Regions from separate parts of the Limnohabitans sp. TEGF002 genome, predicted to be linked through region 1. Evidence: predicted binding sites of a transcription regulator. Region 1 holds the regulator's gene; each other region holds the start of a gene.
What was found. The regulator sigma-54, encoded in region 1, starts transcription at its own class of promoters, with help from an activator protein. The targets are predictions, from matches to a motif close to TGGCANGNAANCTGCTTT.
Positions count from the first base shown of each region.

Region 2: the regulator sigma-54 is predicted to act here: its motif matches at 2,629-2,646, upstream of ACZ5SR_RS01065 (TorF family putative porin).
Region 3: the regulator sigma-54 is predicted to act here: its motif matches at 2,077-2,094, upstream of urtA (urea ABC transporter substrate-binding protein).

Region 1 is NZ_AP029224.1:3,029,059-3,033,945, reverse strand. It holds gene ACZ5SR_RS15210 (THUMP domain-containing class I SAM-dependent RNA methyltransferase) at 1-991, opposite strand, end outside; gene ACZ5SR_RS15205 (RNA polymerase factor sigma-54) at 1,002-2,543, opposite strand; gene lptB (LPS export ABC transporter ATP-binding protein) at 2,581-3,339, opposite strand; gene lptA (lipopolysaccharide transport periplasmic protein LptA) at 3,336-3,965, opposite strand; gene ACZ5SR_RS15190 (thiol:disulfide interchange protein DsbA/DsbL) at 4,120-4,794, opposite strand; gene ACZ5SR_RS15185 (SPOR domain-containing protein) at 4,823-4,887, opposite strand, start outside.
Region 2 is NZ_AP029224.1:194,033-198,919, forward strand. It holds gene ACZ5SR_RS01055 (ammonium transporter) at 1-1,446, opposite strand, end outside; gene glnK (P-II family nitrogen regulator) at 1,470-1,808, opposite strand; gene ACZ5SR_RS01065 (TorF family putative porin) at 1,837-2,592, opposite strand; gene ACZ5SR_RS01070 (YifB family Mg chelatase-like AAA ATPase) at 2,790-4,322, shown strand; gene ACZ5SR_RS01075 (MFS transporter) at 4,447-4,887, shown strand, end outside.
Region 3 is NZ_AP029224.1:2,632,714-2,637,600, reverse strand. It holds gene ureC (urease subunit alpha) at 1-1,122, opposite strand, end outside; gene ACZ5SR_RS13110 (urease subunit beta) at 1,124-1,453, opposite strand; gene ACZ5SR_RS13105 (hypothetical protein) at 1,461-1,625, opposite strand; gene ureA (urease subunit gamma) at 1,644-1,946, opposite strand; gene urtA (urea ABC transporter substrate-binding protein) at 2,163-3,440, shown strand; gene urtB (urea ABC transporter permease subunit UrtB) at 3,555-4,887, shown strand, end outside.

The sequences.
Region 1 (4,887 bases):
CTCCCGGTTGGAAACTGTCACGCCCACGCCCCGCCACACCCGCCGCCGCAATGCGCTCGCCATAAGGCGGGTTGAGCAGCATCACGCCGGGTGTTTCGCTGGGCGGCATGCGTTGAAGCGCGTCACCGCCCCGGAACTCGATCACGCCCGACACACCTGCGCGTTCGGCGTTGCGCTCGGCAAAGTCGACCATGCGGAAGGCCACATCGCTGCCGAAGACTGGCGCGGTGGGTTCGTGTTCGTTATCGCGTGCTTCTTCGATCAGGCCTTGCCAGACGTGGTTTTGGAAGGGCAGCAATTTCTCAAAGCCAAACCGCCGCTGCAAACCGGGGGCGATGCCACAAGCGATTTGCGCCGCTTCGATCGGGATGGTGCCGCTGCCGCAGCAGGGGTCGTACAGGGGGACTGTGGCGTCCCAGCCACTGGCCGCGATCATGGCGGCAGCCAATGTTTCCTTCAAAGGCGCGTCGCCTTTGTCGGTACGCCAGCCGCGCTTGAACAAAGGTTCGCCCGAGGTGTCGATGTAGAGCGTGGCCGTTTCGGGCGTCAGGTGTGCGTAGATGCGCACGTCGGGCCAGCTGGTGTCGACGCTGGGGCGCTCACCGCGTTTGGCGCGAAAGCGGTCGGCCACCGCGTCTTTGATCTTGAGGGCCGCAAAGTTCAGGCTGGTCAGCGGGCTGTGCTGCGCCGTGATGTCGATCTTGAAAGTTTGCTTGGGGGTGAACCAGATTTCCCAAGCCACGTCGCTGGCCGCGTTGTAGAGGTCGTTTTCGTTGCGGTAGTCGGTGACCGACAGTTGCACCAGCACACGCTGCGTCAGGCGGCTGTGCAGGTTGATGCGCATGGCATCGCGCCAGGAGGCGCGGGCCATCACACCACCGCGTCCGGTCAGCAGGTCGTGGCCCGTCAGGCCGGTGATGGCGTGCACCTCGTCGGCCAAAAAGCCTTCAACGCCCGCGGCGCAAGGCATGAACAGGTTCAATGAATTCACTCAAATACTCTCAAAGGGTTTTGCGCAGGTTCGCAGGCGCGATCTTCAGGGCTTCACGGTACTTGGCCACCGTGCGACGTGCGCAGTCGATGCCTTGTTCTTTCAGCATCTCGGAAATCTGGTTGTCTGACAGGGGCTTGGCGGGTTTTTCGGCCGCGACAAACTGCTTGATGAGCGCCCGCACGGCGGTGCTGGATGCCGCGCTGCCGCTGTCGGTGCCCAGGCCCGAGCCAAAGAAATACTTCAGCTCAAACGTGCCTTGCGGCGTGGACATGTACTTGGCCGTGGTCACACGGCTGATGGTGGACTCGTGCATGCCCAGCTCGTCGGCGATCTCGCGCAGCACCAGCGGGCGCATGGCCAGCTCGCCGTGCGTCAAGAAGTTCTTTTGCCGCTCCACAATGGCGGTGGACACGCGCAAGATGGTGTCAAAGCGCTGTTGGATGTTCTTGATGAACCAGCGTGCTTCTTGCAGGCGCTGCTGAAGACCCGCATGGTTGTCGCCCTTGCCGCCGCGCAAAGCGTTGGCATAGATGTCGTGTACGCGCAGCTTGGGCATGACATCGGGGTTGAGCTGGATGCGGAATTTGGGCGTGGCCGTCTTGCTGGTGTTGACCACCAACACATCGGGAATGATGATGTTTTGCTCGGCCTGCACAAAGGGGCGACCGGGTTTGGGCTCGAGCCGGGCGATGAAGGGGATCGCGCTTTTGACCACGGCTTCGCTCAGGCCGCAGGCCGCCGCCAAACGCTTGTAATCGCGCTTGGCCAACATTTCCAGTGGCTGCGCGCAAACGGCCAGCGCTGCTTGGGCCACTTCATCTTGAGGGTCGTCTTTGAGCCAGGCCTTGACTTGGATGCGCAGGCATTCGGCCAAGTCGCGCGCGCCCACGCCCACGGGTTCGAGCGACTGCAGCAAGCCCAGTGCCACGGTGAAACGGTGCACCAGCTCGTCGATCTGTTCGTAGTCGTCGCTGCCCGCCAAGCTGGCCGCCAACTCGGGCAGGGTGTCGGTCAGGTAGCCGTCGTCGTTGAGCGACTCGATCAGAAAGCGCAGTGCGGCGCGGTCCACTTCGGACAGGCGCAGCGACAAGGCCTGGCGGTGCAAAAAGTCGGTCAGGGACCCGCTGCTGCGGGCCAGGTCAATCGCGTCGGCGGTTTCCTCGCCGTTGTTTTGTCGTGGTGTGGCGTCGCCACCCCACTCGCTGTCGTCGGGGCGCATGTCCACGCTGCCGTCGCCGTCCCAGCTCTCGGCCACATCGGTCACGGCTTCGTCGCGGGTTTCGCTGGCGCTGTCGTCGCTGCTGCTGGCTGTGCTGGCGCTTTCACTCACCCGGTCTCCCAAGCTGACGTGGGTGTCGGCCTGGTCCAGGCCAAAGGCTTCGGCCGTGGCTTCTTCTTCGGCGCGCTCCAGAAACGGGTTGTCGTCCAGCATTTGGTCGACCTCTTGCGACAGCTCCAGCGTAGACAGCTGCAGCAGGCGGATCGATTGTTGCAACTGGGGCGTGAGCGCCAGGTGCTGGGACATGCGAAGCGACAGGCCGGGTTTCATGGCTGTGCGCTCTGGTTGTGGACGCGTGGGGTGTTCATCACATCCTGAAGTGTTCGCCCAGGTACACCCGGCGCACATCGGCGTTGGTCACGATCTCGTCGGGCGTGCCCTCAGCCAGCACGCGACCTTCGCTGATGATGTAGGCGTGGTCGCAAATGCCCAGGGTTTCGCGCACGTTGTGGTCGGTGATGAGCACGCCAATGCCACGCTGTTTGAGGAAGGCAATGATGCGCTGAATCTCGATCACGGCAATCGGGTCGATACCGGCAAAGGGTTCGTCCAACAAAATGAAGCGCGGGTTGGTGGCCAAGGCGCGGGCAATCTCCACGCGGCGGCGTTCACCACCCGACAGCGCCACCGCAGGCGAGTCCCGCAGGTGGTCGACACGCAAATCGCCCAGCAATTCGGTCAGGTGTTTTTCGATGTCGGCAGACGACAAGCCTTGGCCCTGGTCGTTGGTTTGCAGCTCCAAAATGGCGCGCACGTTCTCGGCCACCGTCAGCTTGCGAAAGATGGAGGCTTCTTGTGGCAGGTATGACAAGCCCATGCGCGAGCGCTTGTGGATGGGCATGCGTGTGACGTCTTCGCCGTCGATCAGGATCTGCCCGCCATCGGCCCGCACCAGGCCCACGATCATGTAAAACGAGGTGGTTTTGCCTGCGCCGTTGGGGCCGAGCAGACCAACGACTTCGCCTTTGTCCACTTGCACCGACACGTCATGCACCACTTTGCGGCTGCCATAGGCTTTTTGCAGGTGGTGGGCTTCCAGCCGACTGGTGACCACAGGCTCGCTCATGGCTTGGTGCCCTCACGGGTGCCAGGGCTGACCCGCAGTGCTGGGATGGGTGTTGACGGTGCAACTGGCGTGGCGGCTGGGTTGGTTTTTCTGGGCGTGAGCACTGCGCGCACACGTTGGTCGCGTGGGTCGGTGGCTTTGCCGCCAGCGGCGGGGCGGTCCACGGTCATCACTTCGGTGGTGTTGTTGAACACGATCTTCTGGCCGTTGATCTGATCGGCCAGCACCGTGCCACGCAAAATTCGCACCTCGGCCCGCTGGATCAAGGTGACCACATCGGCTTGGCTGTCGTAGATGGCCATTTCGCCTTCACCTTCGGTGAATTCGTCCACCCCTTCACGCTTTTGGCGGAAGAACACCCGCTCATTGGGGGCAGCCCAGACGTGTGCGATTTGTTGGCCTTCTTTGTCTTGTTGCACTTCCATGCGTGCGCCGCGCAGCACCATCGTGCCTTTGAAGGCCACCACTTGGCCCGTGAAGATGGTGAGCAATTTGCTCTCATCGTGGCGCATGGCGTCGGCCTCGATGAGCATGGGTTTGTCCCTGTCGGCTTTCTCTGCCCAAGCAGGCATGCTGAACAAGCTCAACCCTGAGGCGAGGAGGCCGATGATGCGGAGGGTTTTCATTTGGGGCATGAATCTTGCTGAGAACGGATTTTGATTGTAGGCGTAAGCCAGGGCGTATCGGCGTCGGGCGAGGGCTTGTGGCATAAAAAAACCCGCTCAGACCGGGGTCTGGCGGGCTGGTTCTACGGCAGGACCCCGTTGTGGGCCTGTGGCCTCAGCTTTGTTTTTTGGCTGGAGCCGTTTTGCCTGGGTTGTTGCGTGACTGGGCGACCAGGGATTCCGCGACTTTGAGGGCGCGGTCCATGCTGCCTGCCAAGGTGCCATCGATGTAGTAACGCCCAGCCACACCCAAGGAGGGTACGCCTTCGACCTTGAAATCGTTTTGAAGTTGCACCGCCCGCTTGAGCTTCGAGGCCACGCCAAAAGATTTGTAAACCTCGTTGAACTTGACTTTGTCCACGCCCTGCTTTTCTGCCCAGGCCAAAACGCTGGCGTCGGTGTTGAGCATCAACTTCTCGACATGGATCGCGGCAAACACCTTGGGGTGCAGCGTTTCCATCAAGTTCATGGTCTCAATCGTGAAATACAGGCGCTGCTGGGGGGCAAAGTCGTCACGGAAAGACACGGGCATTCGGCGCACCACAACGTCTTTCGGGGCAGTTTTGGCCCATTGGGCAAAGCTGGGCTCAAAAGCATTGCAGTGCGGGCAGCTGTACCAGAAGAACTCGATGACCTCGATCTTGCCTGCACCGGCTTCGGTGGCGATGGGGCGCTCCAGCGTCAAAAAGTCCTTGCCGGACTTGAACAGGGCGGCCTGAGCCCAGGCCACAGGGGCGCTCAGCCATGCGCTGGCAGTCAGCAAGGCAGAAGAGAAGAGGCGGCGTTTCATGGTCATGCTCCAAAAGAGGGGGGCGGGTTCAGCGTTGAACTCGCACCAAGGTGTTGTCGATGCCGCTGCCTTCCAGGCGCGTGCGGATGCGAT
Region 2 (4,887 bases), 340 kb from region 1:
GATCTTGAAGGCGACCACCGAGACCACGCCCGACCAGACGATGGTCAGCAGCACGGCTTTGGCTTGGATCCACACTTGCGAAGCGATCGAATAAGCATCAGGTGCCACCATCGCTACCGTGACCCAGTCACCCACGGCGCTCGGGCCACCCAAAGCGGGCGAGTTGAACACGCCGGTCAACAAGGCGCCAACGATACCGCCAACACCGTGCACACCGAACACGTCAAGTGAGTCGTCAGCACCGAGCATCTTTTTCAGGCCGTTCACACCCCACAGGCAAGCAAAGCCTGCCACGATGCCGATCACCAGACCGCCGCCAATGCCCACGTTGCCAGCCGCTGGCGTGATGGCGACCAAACCGGCCACAGCACCCGAAGCTGCTCCCAACATGGAGGCTTTGCCACGCATCAGCGCTTCACCCACGCACCAGGCCAGCACCGCACCCGCTGTCGCGACCAAGGTGTTGATGAAGGCGAGCGCCGCGAAACCGTTGGCTTCCAGAGCCGATCCGGCGTTGAAGCCGAACCAACCCACCCACAGCAAGGACGCACCCACCATGGTCAAAGTCAGGCTGTGAGGGGCCATGGCTTCACGGCCGTAACCCACGCGCTTGCCCACCATGAAAGCACCGACCAAGCCTGCGACAGCGGCGTTGATGTGCACCACAGTACCGCCCGCGAAGTCCAGTGCACCCCACTGCCAGATCAGACCAGCTTTGGATGTCATTTCGTCAGCGACTTCTTTGGCCGTGTAAGCGTCAGGACCCATCCAGAACCAAACCATGTGCGCGACAGGCAGGTAGCTGAAGGTGAACCACAACACCATGAAGGCCAGCACAGCAGTGAACTTGATGCGCTCGGCAAAAGCGCCGACGATCAGTGCACAAGTGATGCCTGCAAACGTGGCCTGGAAGGCGGCGAACGTGATCTCAGGAATGACCACACCCTTGCTGAAGGTGGCCGCATTGGCGAAGGTGCCCGCTGCGTTGTCCCAAATGCCTTTCATGAACAGGCGGTCAAAGCCACCAATAAAAGCATTGCCCTCGGTGAAGGCCAGGCTGTAACCGTAGATGAACCACAGCACAGTGATCATCGAGAAGGTTACCACGACCTGCATCAGCACCGACAGCATGTTTTTGCTGCGCACCAAACCGCCGTAGAACAGGGCCAGGCCCGGAATCACCATCAAGATCACCAAGATGGTGGAAACCATCATCCAGGCAATGTCGCCCTTGTTGGGCACCAGCGCTGGCGCAGCCTCGGCCGCAGCGGGAGCTGCGGCAGCAGGCGCTGCAGGTGCTGGTGCTGCATCGGCCGGCTTGGCTTCTGCGGCAGGAGCCGTCACGGCAGCAGGTGCAGCGGTTTGTGCGGTGGCAACGGATGCCGTGCCGAACACACCGAGACCCAAACTCAGGCCCAAGGCCAGGGTAGCGAGTAGTTTTTTCATGGATCGACTCTCTTTCTTGTCTATCAAAGGGCTTCTGCGCCGGTTTCACCGGTGCGGATGCGAACCACTTGTTCGAGGTCGTACACAAAAATCTTGCCGTCACCGATCTTGCCGGTGCGTGCACCGGCTTCGACGGCTTCAATGACGCGCTCGACGAGCTCGTCAGACACGGCAGCTTCGATCTTCACTTTGGGCAAAAAGTCCACCACGTATTCCGCACCACGGTACAGCTCGGTGTGGCCCTTTTGACGACCGAAGCCTTTGACTTCGGTCACGGTGATGCCCTGCACGCCGATGCCCGACAGTGCTTCACGCACTTCGTCCAGCTTGAAGGGTTTGATGATGGCGGTCACCAGTTTCATGATGGCTCCTTGTTGGAATTGAGGAAGATCAGAAGGCGTATTTCAGGCCGACTGTCACGCCGGACTTGCCGTTGAATTTGTCTTTGAGGGTGTAAAACACCTTGTCTGCATCAGTGCCCACAAGAGCAGCGCTGGCTGTCAAGCCATTGCCCAAGTCTTTGGTCAGCGTCAGGGCGTAGTCGGTGTATGTACCGGCATCATTGTTCTTGACCATCTGACGGCCCACGTGTGGCACCAAAGTAAAACCATTGCCAAGGTCAAATGCGGCACTCAGGTCGAGGTAGTAGCTGTTTTTGCTGTTCGGGGTACCAAAGACGTTGGTGAGTGAGTGTGAGTACTTGGCCGTCACCAAACCGAAAGTGGCAGCACCATACACCTCACTGGTATTGGCGTTTGCAAACCCAGTAACTTCACCAAGCTTGTTGCCCACGTATTCATAACGCAAGAAACCGACGTCATACGCAACAGCTCCGGCAGTACCTTTGTAACCACCATACAAGTCCAGTTCGACGTTGCCTTTAGCAGCTCCGGAATCTTTGATGAACTTGATCGTGGAACCCCAAGCACCCACATAAAAACCACTCTTGTCTGCGTAATCCACACCACCTTGCAGCGCTGGCTGCAAACGCGACTGGGAAATGCCACGGTAACGGTAGTCGCTGGTCACGCCCACGTTGAATGACAGGCTGCTCTCAGGCGCAGCTGGAGCGGTTTGAGCTTGAGCCACAGAAGTCAAGGAGCCGATCGCCAGTGCGATGAGGGAAGGAACGAGGATTTTTTTCATGAGGAACTCCAAAAAGTGAAGAAAAGACGAATACATCAAGCAGGGAGCGTGCCAACCTTCACCAAAGACCCCTTCCAAGGGCATTTACCAGTGCGTTCTCACTCTGTGCGTGATTGAATGGCATTCAAACAAGTTCGGTGCGCTCGGTCTGCGTGCAGGAACACACACCATGCACCAGCATGGGGCAGGGAGGGAATATGAGTCTCAGTTTGGTGCATAGCCGCGCCTTGGTCGGCTTGCAGGCGCCCTCAGTCACCGTCGAGGTGCATTTGGCCAATGGCTTGCCCAGCTTCACCTTGGTGGGCTTGGCCGATGTCGAGGTCAAGGAAGCCCGCGAACGGGTGCGTTCGGCCTTGCAAAACAGCGGGCTGGACTTTCCACACAACAAACGCATCACCGTCAACCTGGCCCCGGCAGACCTGCCCAAAGACTCCGGGCGGCTGGACCTGCCGATTGCGCTGGGCATCTTGGCGGCCAGCGGTCAAATCGACGCGGGCAAGCTGGCGGGCTATGAATTTGCAGGCGAGTTGTCTTTGTCTGGCGAGCTTCGCCCGGTGCGCGGCGCGCTGGCCATGAGCCTGGTGCTGCGCCAGCAGCAAGTGCGCACACGGCTGGTGCTGCCCCCGGGCAGCGCCGAAGAAGCCGCGCTGGTGCCCGATGCCGAAGTGTTTCGGGCACACCACCTGCTCGATGTGGTGCAGCAGTTTTTGCCGCCCTCCAACGAAGCCCCGCCCGAACCCGGTGACGGCTGGGCCCGCATGGCATCCAGCACCCCGAACGCCCCACCGCTGTACGCGGATTTGGCCGATGTGAAAGGCCAAGCGGGCGTCAAGCGCGTGCTGGAGATCGCCGCTGCCGGGGGCCACTCCTTGCTCATGGTCGGGCCGCCGGGCTCAGGCAAATCCATGTTGGCGCAGCGCTTTGCGGGCTTGCTGCCGCCCATGTCGATCGAAGACGCGCTGGAATCGGCGGCCATTGCCAGCTTGGCGGGGCGTTTTGATTTGACGCGTTGGGCGCAGCGCCCCACGGGCCAACCCCATCACTCGGCCAGTGCGGTGGCCTTGGTGGGCGGAGGCTCGCCACCGCGCCCTGGCGAAATTTCGCTGGCTCACCATGGCGTGCTGTTTTTGGACGAATTGCCCGAGTTTCCGCGTGCTGCGCTCGAAGCGCTGCGCGAGCCGCTGGAAACCGGCACCATCACCATCGCGCGAGCCGCCAGGCGGGCCGAGTTTCCAGCACATTTTCAGCTGATCGCGGCCATGAACCCCTGCCCATGTGGTTACCTGGGCAGTGCCACGCGAACCTGCCGCTGCTCACCCGACCAGGTCAGCCGCTACCAAAGCAAGCTGAGTGGCCCTCTGCTGGACCGGATCGACCTGCACATCGAAGTGCCCAGCCTGCCTGCACAAAACCTGCTGAACGCGCCACCCGGCGAAAGCACCGAGACCATCGCAGCCAGGAGCCTGGCCGCCCGCGAACGCGCCCTGGCCCGACAGGGCTGCGCCAACGCAGCGCTGCAAGGTCAGGCCATCGACACCCATTCACGTCTGGACGACAGCGCCACCACCTTGCTGCAAAAAGCCGCCGCCAAGCTGGGTTGGAGCGGGCGCAGCACCCACCGCAGTCTGAAAGTGGCCCGCACCATCGCCGACCTGGCTGGCAGCGACACCATTGCCGCCCCCCATGTGGCCGAGGCGGTGCAATACCGGCGGGTGCTCCAGGCGCAGTGAGCCAGCTTTTTGTGTTGGGCGATGGAAACCAACTTTGTGAGCTCTTCGCAAGGCAAGCGGCGATCCATCCCTGACCGCGCTGGGTTCGTCATGGTCCATCACCCCCAACCCAGATAATGTGCAGATGCCCACTGCGACCCAGCATCTCACCGACACCAAGGCCTTGGGTCCTTTCAGCTTCTGGTTGTCCCTGCCCCAGTTGATCACCTGGGGCAGCGTTTTCTACACCTTCTCTTTGCTCATGACACCGCTCGAAGCCGAGTTGGGCATGTCACGCGCTGAGTCCTCGCTGGCGTTTAGCCTGGCCTTGTTGGCCGAGGGTCTCATGGCTTACAGGGTTGGCCGCTGGATCGACGCCGGGCGCGAGCGCATGGTCATGACACTGGGCTCGGTCTGGATCGGCACGGGCTTGCTGGCCCACAGCTTTGTGAGCTCGGTCGTGGGCTTTTATGCCGCCTGGATTTGGCTGGGCCTAGGCATGGCGGCCACGCTTTACAACCCCGCGTTTGCAGTGGTCACGCGGCGGTTTGCCCAGGACTTTCGCCGCGCCATCATCACGCTCACG
Region 3 (4,887 bases), 400 kb from region 1:
CTCGCCCACCCGGCCCATGGCTTGGCTGTCGCTGCTCATCATGCTGATGGCGCCCAGGTCGTGCAGGATGTCCTCGGCCGCAATGGTTTCCTTGCGGATGCGGCTTTCTGCAAAGGCCAGGTCTTCAGCGATGCTGGCATCCAAGTGGTGGCAGACCATCAGCATGTCCACATGCTCATCGAGCGTGTTGTGGGTGAAGGGCATGGTCGGGTTGGTCGAGCTGGGCAAAAAGTTCGCCTGGCCCACCACCTTCAGGATGTCGGGCGCATGTCCGCCCCCCGCGCCCTCGGTGTGAAAGGCGCACAGGCCGCGTCCTTTGGTGGCTTCGATGGTGTTTTCCACATAGCCCGACTCATTGAGCGTGTCCGAATGCAGGGCCACCTGGATGTCCGCTTCGTCGGCCACGTCCAGACAATTGCTGATGGCCGATGGGGTGCTGCCCCAGTCTTCATGCAGCTTCAGCCCGATCACGCCCGCGTTGATTTGCTCGTGCAAGGCGGCAGGCAAGCTGGCGTTGCCCTTGCCAAAAAAGCCCAGGTTCATCGGAAAGGCGTCGGCCGCTTGCAGCATGCGCTCGATGTTGAAGGGGCCGGGTGTGCAGGTGGTGGCAAAGGTGCCGGTGGCGGGGCCCGTGCCGCCACCCATCATGGTGGTCACGCCACTGGTCAGGGCCTCGTCAATTTGCTGGGGGCAGATGAAGTGGATGTGGCAGTCGATGCCGCCCGCGGTCACGATCAGGCCTTCGCAGCTGATGATCTCGGTGCCGGGGCCAATGACGATGTCCACCCCAGGCTGTGTGTCCGGGTTGCCCGCTTTACCGATGGCTGCGATGCGGTTGCCGCGCAAACCGATGTCGGCTTTGACGATGCCCCAGTGGTCGATGATGAGGGCGTTGGTGAGCACGCAATCCATCGCACCCTCGGCGTTGGTGCGTTGTGACTGTGCCATGCCATCGCGGATGGTTTTGCCACCACCGAATTTGACCTCTTCACCATAGCTGCCCGCCTGCAGCGTGAAATCTTTTTCCACCTCAATGACCAAGGCCGTGTCGGCCAAGCGCACGCGGTCGCCCACGGTGGGGCCAAAGGTTTCGGCATAAGCGCGTTTGTCGATGTGGGCCATGTCAGTTGCCTTGTGTTGTGCGCGCGTCGAGTGCGCCGTGGGTCAGACCCCGAAAGCCGTACACCACACGGTCGCCCGCATAGTCCACCAACTCCACCGTGCGTTGTTGGCCCGGCTCAAAGCGCACGGCCATGCCCGAAGCGATGTTCAGGCGCATGCCTTGTGCGGCAGCGCGGTCAAAGCGCAAGCCCGCGTTGGTCTCGGCAAAGTGGTAATGCGAGCCCACTTGAATGGGGCGGTCGCTGGCGTTTTGCACCACCAGCGTGCAGGTGCGGCGGCCCACGTTCAAGGCATGTTGGCCGGGGTCGATCAAAAATTCACCGGGGATCATGGGCAGCTCACTTTTTGCCAAAGTACACAGCGACGGCCACCAAGGCGGCAGCGATCACAAAACCGAGCGCATCGCTCGCGTGCCAATGGGTGCTGCCACCCAAGCCGTGGCCATCGTGCGCGAGGGCTGCAGTACCGATGGCAGAGACGAGCATCAAACTGATTTTTTTCATGAGTTTCTCCTGTCTGGGTCAGACGATGGGTTGGTGCACGGTCACCAATTTGGTGCCATCGGGGAATGTGGCTTCGACCTGGATGTCCGGGATCATTTCGGCGATCCCGTCCATCACGTCGGCACGCGTCAAGACGGTGCGCCCTTCGCTCATCAGTTGCGCCACGGTCTTCCCATCCCGTGCGCCTTCCATGACCGCAGCGCTGATCAGCGCGATGGCTTCGGGGTAGTTGAGCTTGAGACCACGGGCTTTGCGGCGTTCGGCCAAAAGGCCTGCTGTGAAGATCAGCAGCTTGTCTTTTTCGCGGGGGGTGAGTTCCATATTGGTGCGTGGTGAGTGGTTTGGTGCATCAGATGCCACAACACAAGCAAAGAGCGTGCCTTTATAGGGGGTCTCGCTTTTCTATGGAAAACCCATGCCAACACTTGGTGCATCCGACATGGTTTTGAGCTGGCACGGTGATTGCTGATGGTGTTGCAGCGCAGCAAATCTGCGCGTGTTTGAACAACCTACCTTCCTGATTGGAGTGATCTCATGATGAACCGCCGTGGCAACCTCAAAGCCCTTGCGACCGCAGCCGCCCTCGTGGCTGGCAGCCTGAGCTTTGCAACCCAAGCCCAAGCGCAAGCGGGCAACACCATCAAAGTGGGCGTGCTGCACAGCTTGTCCGGCACCATGGCGATTTCCGAGACGGTGCTCAAAGACACCGTGCTCATGGCCATCGACGAAATCAACGCCAAGGGCGGCGTGCTCGGCAAAAAGCTCGAGCCCGTGATCGTGGACCCGGCCTCCAACTGGCCTTTGTTCGCAGAAAAAACCAAGCAGCTGCTCGGCCAAGACAAAGTCTCGGTGATCTTCGGTTGCTGGACTTCGGTGTCGCGCAAATCGGTGTTGCCCGTCGTCGAAGAAATGAACGGCCTGCTGTTCTACCCCGTGCAATACGAAGGTGAAGAGCTGTCCAAAAATGTGTTCTACACCGGCGCTGCACCCAACCAGCAGGCCATCCCTGCTGTGGATTACCTGATGAGCAAAGAAGGCGGCAGCGCCAAGCGTTGGGTCTTGCTGGGCACCGACTACGTGTATCCCCGTACCACCAACAAAATTCTGCGCGCTTACCTGAAAAGCAAAGGCGTGGCTGACAAAGACATCGACGAAAAGTACACCCCGTTTGGTCACAGCGATTACCAAACCATCGTGGCCGATGTGAAGAAATTTTCTGCCGGTGGCAAGACCGCTGTGGTGTCCACCATCAACGGTGACTCCAACGTGCCTTTCTACAAAGAACTGGGCAATGCGGGTTTGAAGGCCAAAGACGTGCCTGTGGTGGCTTTCTCGGTGGGTGAAGAAGAACTGCGCGGCGTCGACACCAAGCCTTTGGTCGGTCACCTGGCCGCATGGAACTACTTCATGTCCATCAAGAACCCCGCCAACGACGAGTTCACCAAAAAGTGGGCGGCCTATGCCAAGGCCAAGAACATCGCTGGTCACAAAGACAAGCCTCTGACCAACGACCCGATGGAAGCGACTTACATCGGCATCAACATGTGGAAGCAAGCGGTTGAAAAAGCCAAGACCACCGACACCGACAAAGTGATTGCAGCCATGGCGGGCCAGACTTTCAAGGCACCGAGCGGCATCACCAGCAAGATGGATGAGAAAAACCACCACCTGCACAAGTCGGTGTTCATTGGCGAGATCAAGGCCGACGGCCAGTTCAACGTGGTCTGGAAAACACCCGGCCCCGTCAAGGCCAAGCCTTGGAGCCCCTACATCCCTGGCAACGACGTCAAGCCTGACGAGCCAGTCAAGAAGTGATGGTTTGAAAGTGTGAATGCTTGTCGCAGCTGAAGCGCCGACCTGCCTGGTCATCAGGCAGGTCGGCGGCTTGAGCCCCGACATGGTCGGTGGCCAGACCCGAAAGTGAGCAAGATGAAACGATGGATGTTGAAAGCGGCGTGGATGGCCAGCGCCATGTGGGGCCTGTCGGCCGCGCAAGCCCTGACGATGGACGAAGCCAGAAGGATGGCCGTGGGCGAGAGCGATGCCCGCGTAGAGGCCATCTCCAAAGCGGTGGCTCAAGGCAGTGAAAAAACCGCCGCCTATCTGCAAGCACTGGCCGATGACGTGGTCAAAATGGTGGGCGATCAGGTGGTCGTGGTGCGCGATGGGCAAGGCCTGGATCCCGTGTCCGGACAAGCGGTTGCTGTGCCGCCAGACGCCGAAGATGTGATGCTGAACAACCGCCTGCGGGGCGAAATCGACACGGCCCTGGCGGCTTTGAAGTTGTTCAGCCCCGATGTGAAGCTGCGCAGGCAAGCTGCTTTGTCGCTGCTCAAAGAACCCGATGCCAGCCGCGCCCCCTTGCTCGACAAGGCTTTGGCGGCTGAAAAAGACCCCACAGTGCAAAGCTTGGTGCGCCAAGCCCGCGCAGCGGCACGGCTGAGCAGTGAGGATGCAAACGATCGATCGCTGGCCGCCCGCGAGTTGGCGGACAGCCAGCAACCTGAGACGCTGCTGCTTTTGAACCAGCAACTGAGCCAAGAGCAAGACCCTGCGGTCCAAAAACAAATCCAGTCCGCTTTGACCCAAGTGCAGGGCAGCCTGCGCTGGGGCGAGCGCTTGGGGGCCATGTTCACCGGGCTCAGCCTAGGCTCCATATTGCTGCTGGTGGCGCTGGGCCTGGCCATCACCTATGGCCTGATGGGCGTCATCAACATGGCGCATGGCGAGTTGATGATGATTGGTGCCTATGCCACCTATGTGGTGCAGGCGCTGTTTCGCGAGCATTTGCCGGGTGCGTTTGACGCTTACCTTTTTGTAGCGATGCCGGTGGCCTTCCTCACAGCGGCCTTGGTGGGTGCGGTGATGGAGCGTGCCGTTTTGCAGCATTTGTATGGCCGCCCGCTCGAAACCCTGCTGGCCACCTGGGGCATCAGCTTGGTGCTGATGCAAGGCGTACGCAGCCTGTTTGGCGCGCAAAACGTGGGCGTTGAAAACCCCTCTTGGATGAGCGGCTCGCTGCAGTTGCTGCCCAATTTGCAGCTGCCCTGGAACCGGGTGCTGATCATCGTGTTTGCACTGGCCGTGTTGGTCGGGGTGGCGCTTTTGATTGGCAAAACCCGGCTGGGTTTGTTCGTGCGCGGTGTCACGCAAAACCGCCCTATGGCCTCGTGCATGGGCGTGAACACAGCGCGCATCGACACCTATGCCTTTGCATTGGGTTCGGGCATTGCAGGTCTGGCGGGCTGTGCGCTCAGTCAGG